One region of the Desulfitobacterium sp. THU1 genome, then DNA from elsewhere that is predicted to be linked to it. Evidence: predicted binding sites of a transcription regulator. Region 1 holds the regulator's gene; the other holds the start of a gene.

Region 1 (9,744 bases):
TCCTTCCATGTTACTGGGGAATACCCACTTAACCTGCGGGATACTTTAGCAAACCTGAAATCCGCGGCTGCCGGAGAAGGAGAGGAAGTAGAAGCTTACTCGCAATTTGCAGATATTGCGGACGAAGAGGGTTATAAAGATATTGCAGTAGCTTTTCGCAAGATTGCCTCTGTAGAAGGACATCACGAGAATCGCTATGCAAACTTAGCTAAGAACTTGGAAAACGGTACCCTCTACAAAAAAGAAGAAAAGCTCTCCTGGAAATGCGAGAACTGTGGTTATGTTCATGAAGGTGCAGGCGCTCCCGATCTTTGCCCAGCTTGTCAACATCCTCAAGGTTACTTCAAGCCGCTACCGGAAGAGTATTAATAAGAACCATTTGGCCTATGGCCAATATGAACAAGATACAGAGCATCTAAAAAGTGAGGAGCTCCGACGGGGGCTCTTCGCTTTTTTTAATTACCAATAGTAAAAAACCTTATTCAAAGGAGCTCGTGCTCTTTGAATAAGGTTTTATTTATATTTAGGAGTCGATCGGCTGTTCCTTTATTAAGAGAGCTGCGATAAAGCTTAAAGCAGCCATGAACAGGATAATCCACCAAGCAGTGCCGGCGTTACCGCTATGGTCTAGCACTAATCCGATGGCAAGACTGGCGATAGAGCTACCGATGAATTCAGCCATATTGGTAACTGCTGTTGCAATGCCACTGTATTTTAAGGAATTGACGGCAGTTACATTAGAAAAAGCAAGAATATGGGTCATAATTAGGAGTCCGAACAGAAAGAAAAATATGGGCCAGAGCTGAACTGGCGGTCGTCCTGCCGCAATCACTGTGATATAGGTCCATAGCAGAAGATTGAGACCCGTGCCGGCTAAGAGGGCAGGGCGAATACCTTTCAGCAAGCGAACCCATAGGGAGACGAGGGGAGCTCCGAGAATAAAGCCAAAGGTAGCAAAAGTCACATATCCGGCAGCCGTTGCTTTATCCAGACCGTAAATTTGCGTAATTAAGGGAATTCCCCAAAGCCCCAGCAAAGTGGTGCTGGAACCGGTAAAAGCAAAGAGGGTAAGGACATTGGGCCAGGTTCGAGGGTTTTTGAGCACACTGCGTAAGCTTTCTTTTAAGAAGCTCATAAAGGGGACGGATTTCTCCTGAGGAGGATTGATCCGCTCTTGTGAGGTGATCTCGGTGGTGGTCGCTACTTGGGGGGAGGCCTTTTTTTGCTCATCTCGGTCAGGATCCCTAAGCTTGGGCTTGGCATCATGTACGCCCCAAAGGACCAAGATGGCAAGAACCAGGGATACGACCGCCATCCAATAAAAGACATTTCGCCAGCCAAAGGCCATAGATACAAAGGACAGTGGGTAGAGAGCGAGCAAAGAGCCGAAATTCCCAAAAAAGGAGGTAAGCCCTGAAAGGGCTGAGAAACGTGAGAGGGGAAACCAAGTGGCTTGAATCTTAAAGATCGAGACGATGATGACTGAGGAACCGATTCCGACTAAGAAACGGGAGAGGTAGGCAGTTTCTAAATTATGAGCTAAACCAAAAAGGATGCTTCCTGCTGCAGTAATCAAGAGTCCGCAGAAGTTAATTTTGCGAACACCGATGCGGTCAACGAGAATGCCGACGGGAATCTGCATAAGGGCATAAGCGTAATAGTTCATAGCAGTCAAGTTCCCTAGAGTTAAGGCATTCATGGGGATTTCTTGGGTCAGCTGATCAGCCACTGAACCCACCGATAGTCGATGAAAAAAGACAGTAATAAAGGCTATGACTAAGATGCTCCAACTGCTCCAGCCATAGCGTGATGTTTTTAAAGCGAACTGCAAGTTCTCCACTTCTTTCTGTGTTTTAAACGTTTTAATCATATTAATTTCAGATATCTTTTAAATGTAGCGTTTCAAATTACTATTATAAGTTGCTTTTTGAAAAATAACTACTTAAAATTAAGACAAGAAAGAATTCCCTGAACAGGAGTCTTTCAATAGAAGGGAGGATTATCTATGTACAAAAAAATACTCGTCCCAACCGATGCCTCAGAATTTTCGGTACGTGCTTATAAAACAGCTCTTGAACTTGCAAAACAATTCGGAGCAGAGATCGTACTTATGCATGTTACTTATACACCACAGGCCCTTTGGGGATATACTGTGTCCTATGGATTTACCATGTCCCAAGAAGATATCTTGAAAAACGCTGAATTGGCCTTGGAGGCTACCCTCGCGGGGATTGATACGGGAGAGGTGCCTGTTCGTACAGTTTTAGAGATCGGCCATCCCGTCATGAAGATCATCGATCAGATCAAGCAGGATGAGATTGATTTGGTGATTATCGGTAGTCACGGCTATGGACCAATCACAGGTTCTGTACTGGGTAGCGTCAGTCAGCGCGTTCTCCAAAAGGCACCCTGCCCGGTCCTGCTCATAAAATAGGACTTTAGCCCTGCTCCCAGGAGCAGGGTTTTTTACTTTAATAAAGAATACCAAGAAGTGCAAGACTAACCCAGCAACAGGAGCGTAAGATAGCTATGAAAGAAAAAGAGATTCGGTTGACACCTGAAGAGATTGATTACTTATTAAAAGGAACGATTCATTGGGAGGATCTTTCCGCTCGATCGGAAGGCCCTTTACGAAGCACCATTGATCCGGCAGTCCCAAAGGACGCATCCGTCTCTCTTAGTCATGAACCTCGGGTTAGAAGTAAGTTTACTACTCAAAATGATCCTGAGCCAGACAAGAATGATCTGGATAACGAGGGTGATCCGCCGCTTTTTTGGTCAGGTGCAAAAGTGTATATCTTATTATCGGTGATGGGGTGTATTACCTTAGGGACGTGGGCATACTTCGTCTTTGCCTAATAGGCAAAGACGAAGTTTTTTATTTTACTGTATTTTTAGTATGACGAATGAGGATGTATGGATTTTGCAAAAGATAGGCTAGGGACTCGGGGAAGAAAATCTTTAAAAAGTTCTTTAGAGTCTTTGCAAAAAGAACATTTTGGGGTAGAATACTATTAAAGGTCAGAGAAGGTCATAAGGTCAAAGAATGTCATGATCAAGGGAGTGTCGTATATGGGAAATCTTGCGGACCGTATTGAGATGCATTTGAAGCGAATCATAGAACAATCAACAGAGGGCTTTATCACCCTCCAGCGAGGTATTCTTGCGGAGGAATTTTCCTGCGCTCCATCTCAAATTAATTATGTGCTGGAAACTCGCTTTTCTATAGATCGAGGTTATTTAGTGGAGAGTCGTCGGGGTGGTGGTGGCTATCTCAGGATTGTTCGTTTGAGCTTTAGTGATGATGGGGAATTCCAAAACATCATGAAACAGTTAATTGGCAATCAGTTAACGGAGAATCGCGCGAATGATCTATTGCAGCGTCTCTATGAAGATGAACTTGTCACGCGACGGGAAGAGGAAATTATCAAGACGATTCTCCACCGAGACACCTTAGGACTGGAGAATATCAAAACCAATAGCCTACGAGCTCATATCATGAAGCGGATCCTGTTAACCCTAGGCCGTGAGGATTTGCACTGAGAACAGGAGGGAACCACATGCTATGTCAACATTGTCAGCAAAGAGAGGCTAATGTCCAAATCACCAAAATAGACAATGGAGAGATGGTCAAGCTTTTTATATGTGATCAATGCGCTAAAAACGCCCCGGAAGTAAGCTTCGTCTTCAACCCGGGAATCATTCCGGATTTTTTGCAGTCGCTTTTTAGTGTGACGACTAACTCTAAAGCCTTGCAGGAAGAAGCCTGCCCGCAATGTGGACGTCGGCTTTCTGAAATCACCCAAGCCGGTAAGCTAGGTTGCAGTGGCTGTTATGATAAATTCCAAGCGGAGCTGGAGCCCATCCTGCGGAAGATCCACGGGGGCGGCTACCATGTTGGTAAGATTCCCGCCCGCAAAGGAGCGTCCCTCCGAGAGAAGATGGAGGTCAAAAAGCTTAAAGAAAAGCTTCAGCAACTCATTCGCAATGAAGAATTTGAAGCAGCGGCAACGGTTCGCGATCAGATTCGTAAACTCGAGCAGAAGCTGGGGGAGTGAGACGATGGAGAGAAAAGAACACTTGCTAAAACACAGTGAATGGATGAAGGAAAGGCCGGATATGCCGGTGGTTTTGAGCAGCCGAATTCGTCTAGCCCGTAATCTAGAAGGAGTTCCTTTTCCTTTAGGACTTACCGAGGAAGCCTCCCAAGAGGTTGAGAAGAAGGTTTCTCAGCAACTAGAAGAGCTAGCGATTGATGGTCAGAAGCTCACCTATTACTCGATTAAGGATTTGACCGCGATTGAGCAATATGTCCTTATCGAAAAACATTTGATCAGTCCGGCCCTTGTGAGTGCAAGAGGAGCTCGGGGGGTAGCCATAAATCCTGATCATCGGGCATCGGTGATGGTGAATGAAGAGGATCATATCAGAATTCAGGTCCTACTCCCGGGAAATCAATTAAAAGAGGCCTTTCACTTGGCGAATACCTTAGACGATGAGTTAGAACATCGCTTGGATCTGGCTTATCGAGAAAACGAAGGTTATCTGACCGCTTGCCCCACAAATGTCGGAACAGGCATGCGGGCCTCGGTGATGGTCCATATCCCGGCACTTGTCATGACCCATCGGGTTCAGCAGCTACTGGGAGCCCTTAATCAACTGGGTTTGGCGGTACGGGGACTCTACGGAGAAGGCTCACAAGCCTTTGGGCATATCTATCAGGTATCTAATCAGATTACCCTAGGCAAGAGCGAAGAGGATACACTGACCCATCTGGAGGCGGTGACTCTTCAGATAGTTGAGCAAGAAATTCATGCTCGGGAGAGCTTGGCTAGAGAGGCCCGAGTTACTCTGGAAGATAAGGTCTGGAGGGCAAGGGGTACACTAGAAAATGCTAGGCTACTCAAATCGGAGGATGCACTGCAAAGCTTATCCCTAGATCGTCTGGGGATAGACATGGGTATACTTCCTCCTCACCAGCGTAGCTTTAGCACCTTGCTAGTGGAGACCCTGCCTGCTTCCTTGCAATACATTTTAGAAAAAGAACTCACTCCTGAGCAACGGGATGAGCAGCGGGCCAACTTTGTGCGAATGGCCATGAGTGAAGTTAAAGAGACCAATATGGAAGGTGGAAACCATAATGAATGAGAAATTTACGGAAAAGGCATTGAAAGCTCTGCAGTTTGCTGCAGAAGAGGCCCAACGCATGGGTTCTAACGTCATTGGGACAGAGCACCTTCTACTCGGCTTAGTCGATGAAGGTGAAGGAATTGCGGCTAAGTCACTTTTAGGAATAGGGGTAACCCCGGAAAAGATCCGGGAGCAAATCGGAAATTTAACCGGTATTGGCGAGCCATATGAAGGCGAGGTTAGTCTCACTCCCCGGGTCAAACGGATTTTAGAATTAGCTAGCGAAGAAGCTCGCCGTCATGGGGTGAGTTATGTAGGTACAGAGCATCTCCTCCTCGGTCTCCTTATGGAGGGGGAAGGGGTCGCCGCGCGAGTCTTGCGCAATCTCGGGGTAAGCCCGGAGAGAATCTGGAAGCAAGTGGTCCAGTTGCTGGGTGGGCAGCCTGATGATACCCCAATGCCTAACGGTGCCCCGAGCAATGGAAGTGCCAAAAATGCCGGACCCTCAAACACCCCGGCTTTGAACGAATTCGGTCGCGATCTAACTCAGCAGGCTCGGGATGGCAAGCTGGATCCGGTAGTGGGCCGGGATGATGAGATTGAGCGGGTAGTACAAGTGCTCAGCCGCCGGACCAAAAACAATCCAGTTCTGATCGGTGAACCGGGTGTGGGAAAAACTGCAATTGCGGAAGGCTTGGCTCAACGGATAATTGCGAATAAAGTACCTGAGACCTTAGCGGGCAAACGGGTGGTCACCTTGGATCTTTCTGCTGTGGTCGCCGGTAGTAAGTATCGTGGAGAATTTGAAGAACGCCTCAAAAAGGTTATGGAAGAAATACGAATCGATGGCAAGATTATCGTCTTTATCGATGAGCTTCATACCCTGATCGGTGCCGGAGCAGCGGAAGGGGCTATCGATGCTGCTAATATTTTAAAACCGGCTTTAGCTCGTGGCGAACTGCAATGCATTGGGGCTACCACCTTAGATGAATACCGTAAATATATAGAAAAGGATCCGGCCCTTGAGCGGCGGTTCCAACCCATTAAGGTGGGCGAACCTACTGTCGAGCAGGCTATTCAGATTCTCTATGGTTTACGGGATCGCTATGAAGCCCATCACCGGACGAAGATTACCGATGAAGCGATTGAAGCTGCGGTGAAGATGTCTGATCGCTATATTTCCGACCGCTTCCTGCCGGATAAAGCCATCGACTTGATGGACGAAGCGGCTTCTCGGGTTCGCTTGACAGCCTTTACTGCTCCTCCGGATCTGCAATCGTTAGAAGAAAAGATTGATGCTCTCAAGAGTGAAAAGGAAGCCGCTGTCTCCAGCCAGGAGTTTGAAAAGGCTGCTAAATTCCGTGATGAAGAACACCAACTTCGGGAAGAGCTTGCCCAATTGCGTAACTCTTGGGAGAGCAAGCGGGATGTTAACGAAAGTCAAGTAACCGCCGATGACATCGCTCAGATCGTGGCGAGCTGGACAGGAATCCCTGTGAAGAAGCTGGCTCAAGAAGAAAGCGAACGACTCCTCCGCCTTGAAGAGACCCTTCATCAACGGGTGGTCGGACAAGAGGATGCTGTAAAGGCCGTATCCCGTGCTGTACGCCGGGCCAGGGCAGGGTTGAAAGACCCCAAACGTCCCGTAGGTTCCTTTATCTTCCTTGGACCTACTGGGGTAGGGAAGACCGAGCTCGCTCGTGCTTTAGCTGAAGCATTATTCGGTGAGGACGATGATCTAGTACGTATCGATATGTCCGAGTATATGGAAAAGCATGCAGTATCCCGCTTAGTGGGAGCGCCTCCCGGCTATATTGGCCATGATGAAGGGGGTCAACTCACGGAAGCAATCCGCCGTAAACCCTACAGTGTCATTTTGTTGGATGAAATTGAAAAAGCTCACCCTGAGGTCTTCAATATCTTGCTGCAAGTCTTAGAGGATGGGCGTCTTACCGATACCAAGGGCAGAACCGTAGATTTCCGCAACGCAGTAATTATTATGACCTCCAATGTGGGCGCTTCCATGATGAAGAAGGAAGCTTTGGGCTTTGCTAACCGCCGCGATGAAAATACAGAATATAAGAATATGAGCGCGCGCGTCATGGAGGAGCTGAAAAAGACCTTCCGTCCGGAATTCCTTAACCGGGTTGATGAGACTGTGGTCTTCCACTCCCTGCAAACTGAAGGCTTATTGAAGATTACTGAGATTCTGATGAAACAAGTCAACACCCGTCTGAAGGAACAAGACTATGATCTACAAGTGGAGAAGAGTGCTCTGGAGCTTATCGCTAAGGAGGGTAATGACCCAACCTATGGTGCCCGCCCTCTCCGCCGAGCTATTCAACGCTTGATCGAAGACAGTCTATCCGAAAAAATCCTCCTTGGGGAGTTTAAACCCGGGGACAAGATCAAGGTCACTGCTGAAGAGGATAAAATGAAATTCTCCGCAGTAAAGGCTCGCAAAAGCAAGAAAGCTGTGACTTCTGAAAAATAATTTCTATGGATTTCTTGTCAGTTTAAATTTTAGTGCTTTAAGTTTTGGTACTGTATAAGATTTATGGTAAAATAAAGGATATACCTATTCTAGGCTAACCTCAGGGTTAGCCTAGAACTTTCTGCAAACGAAATATCGAGCTAACGAATTATCGAACAATTAGTTAAAATAGGTACTTGGACTTAAAAATTGAATGACCAAACGTATTTTCTTATAAGGGTAAAGTTGAGATGATCGATGGTAGAGAAAGGCGGATACCTATTTGGCGAAGATAAAAACGCGGTTTTTTTGTCAAGCCTGCGGGCAAGAAAGTGCTCGTTGGTTAGGAAAATGCCCGGGTTGTGGGGAATGGAATACTTTAGTGGAAGAGATCTTAGAACGTTCTACCGCTAAGCGCACCTCTACAGGGGTAAGGGCGACGCCCTTGACCGAGATTATGCTTCAGGAAGAAGAAAGAGTAAGCTCTGGTTGCCAAGAGCTGAATAGAGTCTTGGGCGGGGGCATTGTGCCGGGCTCCTTTGTACTTTTGGGTGGGGAGCCGGGAATTGGCAAGTCTACCCTGCTCCTGCAAACCGCTGGATTGTTAGCAAAAAAAATGGACGTACTCTATATTTCCGGAGAAGAATCCGAAAAGCAGATCAAGCTGAGAGCGGAGCGTCTAGGAATTACTGAATCTCACTTGCATATTCTGACGGAGACTCGGCTAGAGGTTATCAAAGATGTTGCCCTAGCCATGAAGCCGGGACTCTTGATTATTGATTCTATCCAAACCATGGTCTTGGAAGAACTGCAGGCAGCAGCGGGGAGTGTGAGTCAGGTTCGCGAAGGGGCTGCTTTCCTCATGCGCATAGCCAAAGAAGAAGAGATTCCGATCTTCTTAGTGGGCCATGTGACAAAAGAAGGAGCCATTGCCGGACCTCGGGTCTTAGAGCATATTGTGGACACGGTCCTCTATTTTGAAGGGGATCGCCATCATGTGTATCGTTTGTTGAGGGCTGTGAAAAATCGTTTCGGTTCTACCAATGAGATTGGGGTATTTGAGATGCACGAAGACGGCTTGCTTGAGGTACCCAACCCCTCTCGAGCCTTTTTGGGAGAGAATTCTTCCACGGCACCGGGATCCTCTGTGGCAGTAGTCATGGAAGGCTCTCGGCCTCTGTTGGTAGAAATTCAAGCCTTGGTCACCCCGACGACCTACGGGCCACCTCGTCGAACAGCCACGGGGATTGATTATAACCGGGTCTTGATGCTTTTGGCTGTGCTTGATAAAAAGGTGGGTTTTCATTTGGGAGCTCAGGATGTGTTCATCAATATCGCCGGCGGAATACGCATTGATGATCCGGGGGTTGATTTAGCTTGTATTGCAGCTATTGCCTCCAGTATGCGAGATCGTCCCCTGAAGCGCTATGCTCTCATTGGTGAAGTGGGACTGACAGGTGAAGTGCGAGGGATTGCTCAGATTGAAAACCGGGTGAAAGAAGCTATGAAATTAGGCTTTGAAGGCTGCATTCTCCCGCAAATCAATATCGCCGCTGTAAAATCTACTCATAATTTTGCGATTGTTCCAGTAAAGACCGTCGAAGAAGCAGTTCAAGTCATGTTTGAGTCCTAGAGGTCATGTTTATGGCCTAAAAAACAAATACCGTATCTTCAAAAAGATACGGCTCAAAATTCATATTAGTCCTTAACGAATGGGTGCGGGAGGATACGTCAGAATTGAGTGGAACTAAGTAAGGTTAAAGATGGTCAGGGTGGAGAGTTTCTTTTCCTGCTTGGCAAGGACCTCGCTTAGGGATATATCCAAGGTGTTGGCTAAAGCAGCTATGTAAAAGAATTGTTCCCCAAGTTCTGCTTCAATGATGTCTTGGCAGTTTTCGCAAAGCTTTCCATCGAGTTGGCTGTCCAGCAAGTTCTTCAAGTCTTGCATGCTCGCCTCTTCCGGGATCGGTTTCTTATGGGCATCAATACCTAAGCAGCCGCAATCGGTCACACTCTTCACCACAGCTCGATTGACTCGAGAGGAGGCTTCCTGTCCCTTGGTGATGATATCTAAGATGCTTTGGTGACGAATCAGGAGGGATTGAACGAGAGTTTGATAGCGATCTGTGAGATTATCCATA
Region 2 (9,744 bases), on a different contig from region 1:
AGCTGTTAATAAGGCACAAATCATTACGCACGATAATACATGACGACGGATCACGTTATCTCCTCCTAATTCGTGTCGATTCGTACTTATTTCAACATATTCCCCTGTGTTTCCTTCCTTCGAGACCTCAGAATAGAGAATAATATTAAATTAAAAATCACCCTCCATAATCTGAAAGGTGACCCGATAATTCGCCAATCTGCAAAAGACATAAGGCAATTGCATTTTGATAAATAGAATTTTTACTAAACACTTCAAAGGAGTTTCCAAAGTAAGATTGTGTATTTTCTACTTCAGAACAAAACTTGCTTATCCGTTCTAAGATATCGATGTTTCTCTCCTTATTGCTCATATAACAGGATTTCCTCCTCACCGATTCTTTTCAGAAACCTTTCGCTCAATCCATCCGTTTCCATCACATCGACAGAAAGATCCAACCGTTCTTCAAGGTCCAACTTAAATCCAGATAATTCAAATAGCCCCCTGATTTTACCCTTATCGATTCGCAAATCAATATCACTATTGGGTTTAGCATCCCCTCTGGCGTAAGAGCCAAAAAGGACAACCCGTTCGACACCGTAGCGTTCAGCTACATCAGATACAATCGCCTTGATTTCATCAATCGTATAACATTGTGCTAACACAGTTCGATCATCCTTCCTAATCTCTTACTTACAAAAACCATTCTATGGAAATAGTATACCACAGATTTAATCATAATCGATAATAAGGCAAAGGACATCCCTCCATAATTTTGAAGTGATGTCCTTTAGGAGTCTTTAGGGAAGCAGTGTTTCTCCAGCCGTTAACCAACGACCATTATCCTTGACCATATTGACGCGAACCTTGACTTGATGCTCCGTGTTCCCACCCATAGCTATTTCATTAGCGATATCATAGTCCTTGGCAATGTAATGGTAGTATGCGGTAAGGGTGGCTGAGGTCGCAGTTGCTGCCTCGACAGTGACACTGTCAAAACGGATATCGCTCACTTCAATTCCTACCCCTTGGGCAATAAATCGTTCCGCTTGGCGGGCATGTTTTTCAAAAAGCTCGCCGGTGTAGGCCTCACTGAGTTGAGCACGGAAGCTTACCATATCGGTGGATTTCCATGCATCAAACAAGCTGCCCAGATTGAGCTTATAATCAGAAATAATTAGTTCTGTCAATTCAGCTGGTATATTCTTAGAAGTTCCGGATGTGTCTGGGGTGTTGAGGATGTTGGGGTCGTGGGGGTCAATACCTTCCGCTGAGTCGAGGTTCTCTTGTTCGGGATTAACCGAAAGCATCCCGCCCGTCGTAGCCGAGTCATTGGGGTCGACAGGGTAGATCCCTAGCTCTGAAGGATTGGTGAGGCTGTTGCTCTGGTCAAAATTACTGTCCACTCCAGAGGTGGGTACAGAATCTTTATTCTCCCAGAAAGCAAGTCGCGGATTGCCATCAGCCGGTGTCGTCGCCAGTGCGTAGCCTACTACCACGATCACTAAACCGACTCCAAGTGCTATTGAACCAATCAATACATACATCTTACGCATAAATAAAATCTCCTTTTCCTGGATTCTACTCATAGCTTGACCAGGGAAAAGAGATTTTAGACACAAGCACATAATATTTTTTTGTTAGCCTGCAATTCTATTGTGGATGACATAGGAATAGGCCATGGGTACAACGGCGATGAGAACCATAACGAGTCCGAAGAGGATAGCCGTCCAGGTTGGCGGAAGAAATCCTGTCAGACACATGAGGATTCCACCTACAATCCAGAGAGGTCCTGCAAAACGGTGGGTTTTTAACCAGACTTCTTCGTTAGCTAGAGTCCAGGGGGTACGTATGCCAAAGGTATAGTTATACTTGATCTTTCCGAAATAATTCCCCAACAGGATAAAGAGAATGCCAATGCCGGAGAAATACCAGCGCGGTAGGGTTTCGAGGTAACCCAAGGCTATAGCGATGGTTCCCCAGTACATGAATGATAGGAACACAACCAAGGTCAGTCCGACAATCCAAAAAACACGACCCATCATCTGGTAATTAGCCCGCTTCGGATCAATTTTGGGAAGTGCCCAGAACAGGAGATAGACCCCTAAAATCAGTAACGGAAAAAGATAGGCACCCCGAAAAGCGTTTGTATATCCATCCACCTGCCCTTGGATGTTCCAATGGGAGGGGACTCGATCCGGTAGCTTGGGATAGGCCCACACCCCAACGATAATGTTGATGAGAACAAATAGACCGGATAATATTTTTGCAATTCGACCGTTGCGGTTTTGGTTATTGGCATTTTCCATATTTTCCATAGGTCTTCCCCCTCGGTATAATAAGGTTTTAGTAATTTACGAAGTCCATATTAATTCTTAGCCTGATTATTTGCTTTTATCCGTCTTTGGTGGTGCTTCCTCAAAGGCTTCCTCACCTTGATTAAAATCCAACTCATCGGGATGCTTCCCTGTAAATTCTAAAAACCAGCCCATGATCTCTTCAAATACTGAGGTATTCAAGGTGTAGATAATCGTTTGGCCTTGTCTTCGGTCACTGATAAGATCTGCTTGCTTCAACAAATTCAAATGATGAGATATACTGGGCTTGGTCATCTCAAAATGATCGGCTATTTCTCCAGCGTTCAAATCTCCGGCATGCAAAAGCTTGAGAATCTGACGTCGCGTCTTATCGGAGAGTGCCTTAAAGGTCTCGTTGAGCGGAGACATGAAATCCCCCCTTTAACTATGCTTCTGGACTAGTTAGATATTTAGAAAATAATCTAAATATCTTGTATTCATTTTACCTTAACCCTTCATATAAGTCAATCGGAAGACAGTTCCAAAATATGGCGGTAAAACTTGGGCCCCATGCTCCTATCTAACCAGAAGTAAAACTCTGCTGAAAACTAAACGAAGAAGATCTGGCCCCCGATGGTCAGATCTTCTTCATTAAAGCGCGCATTTATCATAGTTTCACCTGAAGCGAATCTACTTCACCGCTTCAACCTCTCTGTCGTTTTGAGCCTCTCGGCCTTAAGCGCTTAAAGCCGCTCTCACTCAATGCCATAGATTCTCGACAAGAAATATTTCGCCTATTATTTACGCCGGCTGGTGCGTAGATCGTCACTTTAGAATAGCCTCAGCATCAATTTAATCAGAATTAATCTGAGGACCGTAACCCATATAGGGTTCTCTTCATACGTTTTCCGTACTCCTCAAGCCATATTCAGTTGTCAGTCTACCCCATAATTTTATCTCTATCTCATGCATAATTGCTCTCCAGTGAATCGAACGGTCCTCTGCCCGCCACGGTTTTGCATTCAAACCTTCGTGGAAACTCAGCCACGATAGCTACCGAAATCCTTGCTTTAGCTAAATTGTATATCGTTCCTGTAATTGTTATAAAAAGTTGAATCCTCTACCGTTTCGTGGCAAATGGGGTGGCCCCGTAAATCTTCGCACTCTGATCGTCACGCAAGAGATGAGCGTCCAAATCATGAAGCTCTTGATGGAATTGCTCGATGCGAACTTTGTCTTTCGCATTAAACGCATCAGCGCCACGATTCAATAAGGCACTTACGTATTCCTTAAATTGTGCCGCTTGATTCGGTTCGTTCTTTAGTCGTTGATCCCACAGTGATTTGTGGAAAACAATGTAGCGTTTAATGTCTTCTTCGTTCATCTGCGGACCGGAATTCGGTCCGTATAAATATCCATCCACATATTGATGGATATTCCACGCCGCACCAAACACAAGATTCTGAGCATCTTGACTCAAACCGTTTTCGCCAAAAAAGCCGGCGACAGATGGGGCTAAGTTGATGTCTTTGGTGTCGGGCTCTTTATATTTCTTTGGCCCTGAGACATCTCCCTGTGGAGTAGCATTAATTCCCGGTGGATCAGTCACAGTTACAGCAGGGCTTACTCCAGAGGTTTGCCCAGGTGGACTCTCAGCTGTACTGGGATCCTGAGGGTTCGCGCCTTCAACAGGTGGTGCCTGAATTACGACAGAGTCTTTCTCAGGCGCTGCCTTATTCATAAAGACCTTCCAGGCACTCGGTCCATAGATCCCGCCGACAACCACCGCACCGGCCAATACGAGGGTTCCCGCCAGAGATAGGACCTTCTTTTTGTCGAACTCCATGAATCTCCCTCCTTTATTAAGTAATCAATAGCTCTCTAATATATTACCAATTTTTAGGAGGAAAACCTGTCGCTTTTCCTGCACGCCTCTACCCTTTTTCCGCCCTCAGCCTGTCCGATTTGTCAGTAGTTTACCCAAGGGTACAAGCTTTCGCGAAATAGTAACAGCAAATTCCAGATGAAAAGCTGGGTCTGGTCCCACTTTTTAAAAACTAGGGAAATAATTGGGTCAAGGGGATAGATTCAAAGAGGCAAAATAAGTGAGATAAAAGCAAAAAGACAGATACCCGTTTTCTGATGAAAACAGGAACCTGTCCCCTTGACTCACACACTTGATTCACTTCTTTACTTGATGAGGTGTTTTAGGTAGTTCATGAGGGGCTCGGAGAGGTCCTCCCGACGGAGGGCATATTCGATGGTGGCTTGGACGAAGCCTAGCTTGTCTCCCACATCATAGCGCTGACCATCAAATTGATAAGCAAGGATTTCTTGGGACTTGGCCAGCTCCTTTAGTCCATCGGTCAGTTGAATCTCTCCCCCTTTGCCGGGAGGGAGGTTTTCGAGGATGTCAAAAATTTCAGGGTTAAGAATGTAGCGGCCCATAATAGCTAAGCGGGAGCTCGGGGCATCTTCTGGGCGGGGTTTTTCCACTAAATCCTGAGCTCGATAAATACTCTCATCAAAAAGCACGCCGTCAACAATTCCGTATTTCGAGGCGTCTTCAAGGGGGACTTGCTGCACCCCCACAATGCTGGCACCATGTCGTTCGTATACTTGGATCATTTGTTTCAGACAGGGCACTTCCGAATGGATGATATCATCACCCAAAAGCACTGCGAAGGGTTCATCCCCGATGAATTTCCTAGCACTGTAGATTGCATGGCCAAGGCCCAGGGCTTCTTTTTGACGTACATAGTAGATATCCACCAGTCGCGCGATATCTTGGACCATATCCAAAAGCTCATTTTTATCGCTCTTTTGCAAAAAGGTTTCGAGCTCAATGGAACGATCAAAATGATCTTCAATGGCCCGCTTATTGCGCCCGGTGACGATAATGATATCTTCGATTCCTGAATTAACAGCTTCTTCAACGATGTATTGAATAGTTGGTTTATCCACGATCGGCAGCATTTCTTTGGGTTGGGCTTTCGTTGCCGGCAAAAAACGTGTGCCAAGGCCTGCTGCTGGGATGATGGCCTTTTTGATTTTTCGCATACTCTATCCCCTTTGATCCTTCCTAAATCGAAGTTCTCTAACAGAAGGGACCGGTTTCTTTAACGACTTTCTCGTTGAAAACCAGTCCCCATTTTTTTATTTTTTTGCTTGCAGCGGTTTTTCCAAGACTTCGTCGATAAGACCATAAGCCTTGGCTTCTTCGGCTGTCATGTAGCGATCACGGTCTGTATCGGCTTCGATGCGCTCCATGGTTTGGCCGGTACGTTCAGCCAAAATGCGATTCATCCGTTCTTTGATACGGAGTAAATGCTTAGCATGGATTTCGATTTCGGTGGCTTGACCGGAAATACCGCCGCCGCCAATCAAGGGTTGGTGGATGAGAATTTCCGCATTGGGAAGTGCTGTCCGTTTCCCTTTTGCTCCGGCGGTTAAAAGGAAGGCTCCCATGCTTGCTGCTAAACCGACGCAGATGGTATGCACATCCGGGCGAATATATTGCATAGTATCATAAATAGCCATGCCGGCAGAGATGGAGCCACCAGGACTATTGATGTATAAGAAAATATCCTTTTCTGGATCTTCAGCTTCTAAGAACAGCAGTTGAGCTACAATCACATTGGCCACATCATCGCTGACCGGTCCACCCAAAAAGATGATCCGATCCTTAAGCAGCCGGGAATAAATATCGTAGGAACGCTCTCCACGATTAGTTTGTTCAATAACCATAGGCACCAAATAGCTCATTATGAATCCCCCTTGTATTCTTTATCCTAATTTTTTGTCTCAGTCTATCCTGTCCTGATATTCTTATTTTAGTACAAAGGTCAAAAAAGGTCAAATAAAAAATACCGACAAATTATTAATCATAATGGAATTATAGTGCATCAGCAAGCTGTGTCAATTGATAACCTACCTTTTTAACTCCTTCGACCATTTCCGAAATGTCTTGGGTATGCTTAGCTTGCTCGAGGTTAATTTTACCGCTCTCGGTCACGCCCTCGGTGACTGATTCGATGGTATCTTGGAAGTTTTGAAGCATCATCTGGATATCATTAGCTGAACGGTTGCTGTCTTCGGCCAACTTGCGGACCTCTCCCGCTACGACCTGGAAGCCCCGTCCGTGTTCTCCTGCTCGGGAAGCTTCGATGGCCGCATTCAAGCCGAGAAGGTTCGTCTGCTTAGATACGCGACGGATAAAGTCTAGGATTTCTTCCGTTGCTTTAACCTGCTCATATCCCTGCTGAGCTTTCGAGGAGACTGCTTGGCTGATGGAGGCCACTTCCTGTGAAGAGGCGACCATTTCCTCAATAGCTGTCGCAGCTTGACCCAGGGCAGCTGTGAGGCTATGGACTTGATCGCGCAGGGTCTTTTTGACTTCATCTTCTCTGAGCGTCTTAATGACCATTCCTGCGGCAACCTTAGCAATGGGCGTAATTATGGCTAAGGGGCCGGCAATTCCAAAACTACCTATCTTCTCTCCATTGAGCTTAATGGCAATGCTGTAACCTTCCTTCAAAGATCCTCCGGATCTCTCTGCATCTTCAGCAGTAATGACAGCAGTTTCTTGGTTGCTGGAGAGAATCTTTTGACTCCCGCCGTGCAGTACACCAATTCGTGTCTTTGCCGAATCACCAATGATCCGCGCCGATTTATCACAGACGATACTATGATACCCACATTGCTCATAAATAAAGTCAACAATTTCATTAGCGATAGCCGCTGTTAAATCCATGTTTTCACTCCTCTATAGTATTGCCAGTATGTAAAATTAAATTGCAACCAACTCCTAAAAACATGCTTACTTTATTTCTACAAAAAAAAGAGTTTTCCTCTTAAATGGCAAGATTGATTTTGTTATATGTGGAATTTAGGAAAGAGTTATAAAGGTAGAGCAGTGCAAACTCACGTTCACACTGCTCTTCTTGTGCTAAGGGTTGTCTGGCAACTTCCTTGCTTCCTTCTGTCCAATTGGTGAAAAGAGGAGCCTGACCCCAATTCACACTTTACCTTTTTCCTGCTTCATAGGATTCAGCAAGGATTTGTACAGTATGCATGACATTTTCAGTTATGCCTGCGTTCATAACCCCACTGGTCAACTGCAAGCGGCAAGCGGGGCAACCGGTGACGACGGTATCGGCATGAGTTTGCGCAATATCCGCAGTTTTCTTTTCGCCGATCTGACCGGACAGATCCGGATGGACCAGGTAGAAGGATCCGGCCATTCCACAGCAACGGTCTGGTTTCTTCATTTCAATAAACTCGAGTTCAGGGATGGATCTGAGGATTTCCCGGGGTTCTTTGTTGATTCCTTGGCCACGGTTTAAATGGCAAGGATCGTGATAGGTTACTTTACGCTTCACAGGTCCTAGACCTTCTTTTTTGAAGGGAACCTTATGAATGAGGAATTCAGCGATATCATAGGTCCGAGCTGCCCATTTGTCGGCTAAAGCTTTCATCTCCGGCTCATCGTCGAAGAGCTGTGGGAAGGTGTGCTTCCAAGCTTCACCGCAGGAGGAACAATTGGAGACGATGACGTCAGGATTCAGTTTCTCGAAGGCCCGGAGGTTGCGTCGTCCGCATTCCCTAGCTGACTCCACATCGCCATTGACGGCAGCGGGAGTTCCGCAGCAGCCTTGATCCTTAGGGACGACGATTTCACAGTCGTTTTCTTTTAAGACAGAGACAACCGCATTACCCATATCGGTATAGAAATAGTTGGTCATGCAGCCAATATAATAACCAACTCTCATTTTGGGGTTGTCGACTTTAGTGACTTCAGGCAATTCGTCTTTTAAGGGGCGAGCAGCCAGATTCGGTAAGATATTATCTTTACCTAGACCGATATTGATGCGCAAACGGGCACCTTTATCACTGCCATGGACACGTTTCATAACTAGCCCTTGGAAGGTGCTGCCGACTTTCATGCCAAAGTCAAAGAGTCGATAAGCTTTAATCGTATTAAAAGCTATCTTCTTAATGGGATGTAATCCTTTTTTACGCACGGCTTCAGCCCGAGCGGCCAAAATAATTTTATCAAATCGGACTCCACAAGGACAAATCTTATTGCACGCCATACAGGTGGTACAGAGGGATAAACGATCAGCGATTCCTTCTGTGAGATCAACTTCACCACTCATGACCATCTGAATCAAGCTGATCTTACCCCGGGCCACCGAGACTTCGCGGCGGTTTTCTTTATAGATGGGGCAAACCTCTTGACAGTTTCCGCATTTCATACATTTACTTAATTCGTCTTGGATGGAGTCAAGTGAACTGAATATACTCACCTTAGTCCCTCCTCACCATTTTGCCGGGGTTGATACGATAGTCCGGGTCACAGGCTTCTTTGATATCCCGAAGGAGTTTTACGCCGGCTTCCCCAAACTCTAAGGGTAAAAACTTAGCTTTGGCCATGCCGATACCGTGCTCTCCGGAAAGGGTACCACCGAAGGATACAGCCACTTCAAAAATTTCTTCGACTGCCTTTTCCACACGTTCCATTTCTTCCTTGTCGTTTTCATCGGTTAAAATGGTGGGATGCAGGTTGCCGTCCCCGGCGTGGCCGAAGGTTCCGATCAAGAGGTTGTATTTGTCAGCGATTTTCCGAATGGCCTTGATCATGTCAGGAATCTTACTGCGCGGTACGGTAGCATCTTCTAATACGGTGGTGGGTCGGCGTTGGGCGAGTGCCGGTAGGGCTTGGCGACGAGCGAACCAGATCTTATCCCGCTCTTCGTCGGTCTTGGCAATATTGACCTCTACAGCACCTTGCTCTTTGAGAATCCTCTCTACTAGGGCAGCCTCACGCTCTACGGCTTCTATATAACCATCCACTTCACAGAGCAGAATCGCTTCAGCATCGACGGGAAGCCCGGCATGGGTGAAGTTTTCTACGGTGCGAATGGTGATATTGTCCATGATTTCCAGAGTTGCCGGAATAACCTTATTGCGAATAATCGCTGAAATAGCATTACCGGCTTTATCGATATCATCGAAGACACCGAGGAGGCTTTTCTTCGCTTCAGGCACCGGATTCAGCTTAACAAGAATTTCTGTAATAATACCTAGGGTGCCTTCAGCACCTGTGAATAAGGCGGTCAGATCATAACCGGTCACATTCTTCACGGTTTTGCCGCCCCATTTAATGATATCTCCGTTGGCACGGACCAGCTTCATACCCATGACATAGTGCTTAGTCACACCATATTTCAGTCCACGTAAGCCACCGGAGGATTCCGAAACAGAGCCACCCATGGTTGCGGTGTTTACTGTGCCGGGATCGGGAGGATAGAAAAGTCCATGTTCCATGGCAGCATTGTTTAGGTCAGCGATAATGACACCTGGTTGTACGGATGCAGTGAGGTTCTCCTCATCCACTTCTAAGATTTTGTTCATATGCAGCATGGACATGACGATGCCCTTTTCGATGGGAATAGTGCCACCGCTG

The links. The regulator CtsR, encoded in region 1, represses protease genes until heat stress. The targets are predictions, from matches to a motif close to AAGGTCAANNAAGGTCAAAT.
Region 2: a site for CtsR is predicted at 6,118-6,137, ahead of clpP (ATP-dependent Clp endopeptidase proteolytic subunit ClpP). Genes of this name have one in related genera too.

The regions. Positions count from the first base shown of each region.
Region 1 is NZ_JBBWUA010000009.1:59,385-69,128, reverse strand. It holds gene rbr (rubrerythrin) at 1-369, shown strand, start outside; gene AAC978_RS09525 (MFS transporter) at 524-1,870, opposite strand; gene AAC978_RS09520 (universal stress protein) at 2,006-2,434, shown strand; gene AAC978_RS09515 (hypothetical protein) at 2,530-2,859, shown strand; gene AAC978_RS09510 (CtsR family transcriptional regulator) at 3,073-3,543, shown strand; gene AAC978_RS09505 (UvrB/UvrC motif-containing protein) at 3,561-4,058, shown strand; gene AAC978_RS09500 (protein arginine kinase) at 4,063-5,148, shown strand; gene AAC978_RS09495 (ATP-dependent Clp protease ATP-binding subunit) at 5,141-7,624, shown strand; gene radA (DNA repair protein RadA) at 7,887-9,236, shown strand; gene AAC978_RS09485 (DUF1573 domain-containing protein) at 9,351-9,743, opposite strand.
Region 2 is NZ_JBBWUA010000001.1:267,662-277,405, reverse strand. It holds gene AAC978_RS01275 (cell wall-binding repeat-containing protein) at 1-54, opposite strand, end outside; gene AAC978_RS01270 (hypothetical protein) at 158-352, opposite strand; gene AAC978_RS01265 (nucleotidyltransferase family protein) at 342-644, opposite strand; gene AAC978_RS01260 (hypothetical protein) at 780-1,535, opposite strand; gene AAC978_RS01255 (SdpI family protein) at 1,620-2,288, opposite strand; gene AAC978_RS01250 (autorepressor SdpR family transcription factor) at 2,364-2,705, opposite strand; gene AAC978_RS01245 (hypothetical protein) at 3,397-4,122, opposite strand; gene galU (UTP--glucose-1-phosphate uridylyltransferase GalU) at 4,467-5,336, opposite strand; gene clpP (ATP-dependent Clp endopeptidase proteolytic subunit ClpP) at 5,433-6,041, opposite strand; gene AAC978_RS01230 (sugar diacid recognition domain-containing protein) at 6,172-7,029, opposite strand; gene AAC978_RS01225 (hypothetical protein) at 7,130-7,297, opposite strand; gene AAC978_RS01220 ((Fe-S)-binding protein) at 7,301-8,584, opposite strand; gene AAC978_RS01215 (FAD-binding oxidoreductase) at 8,586-9,744, opposite strand, start outside.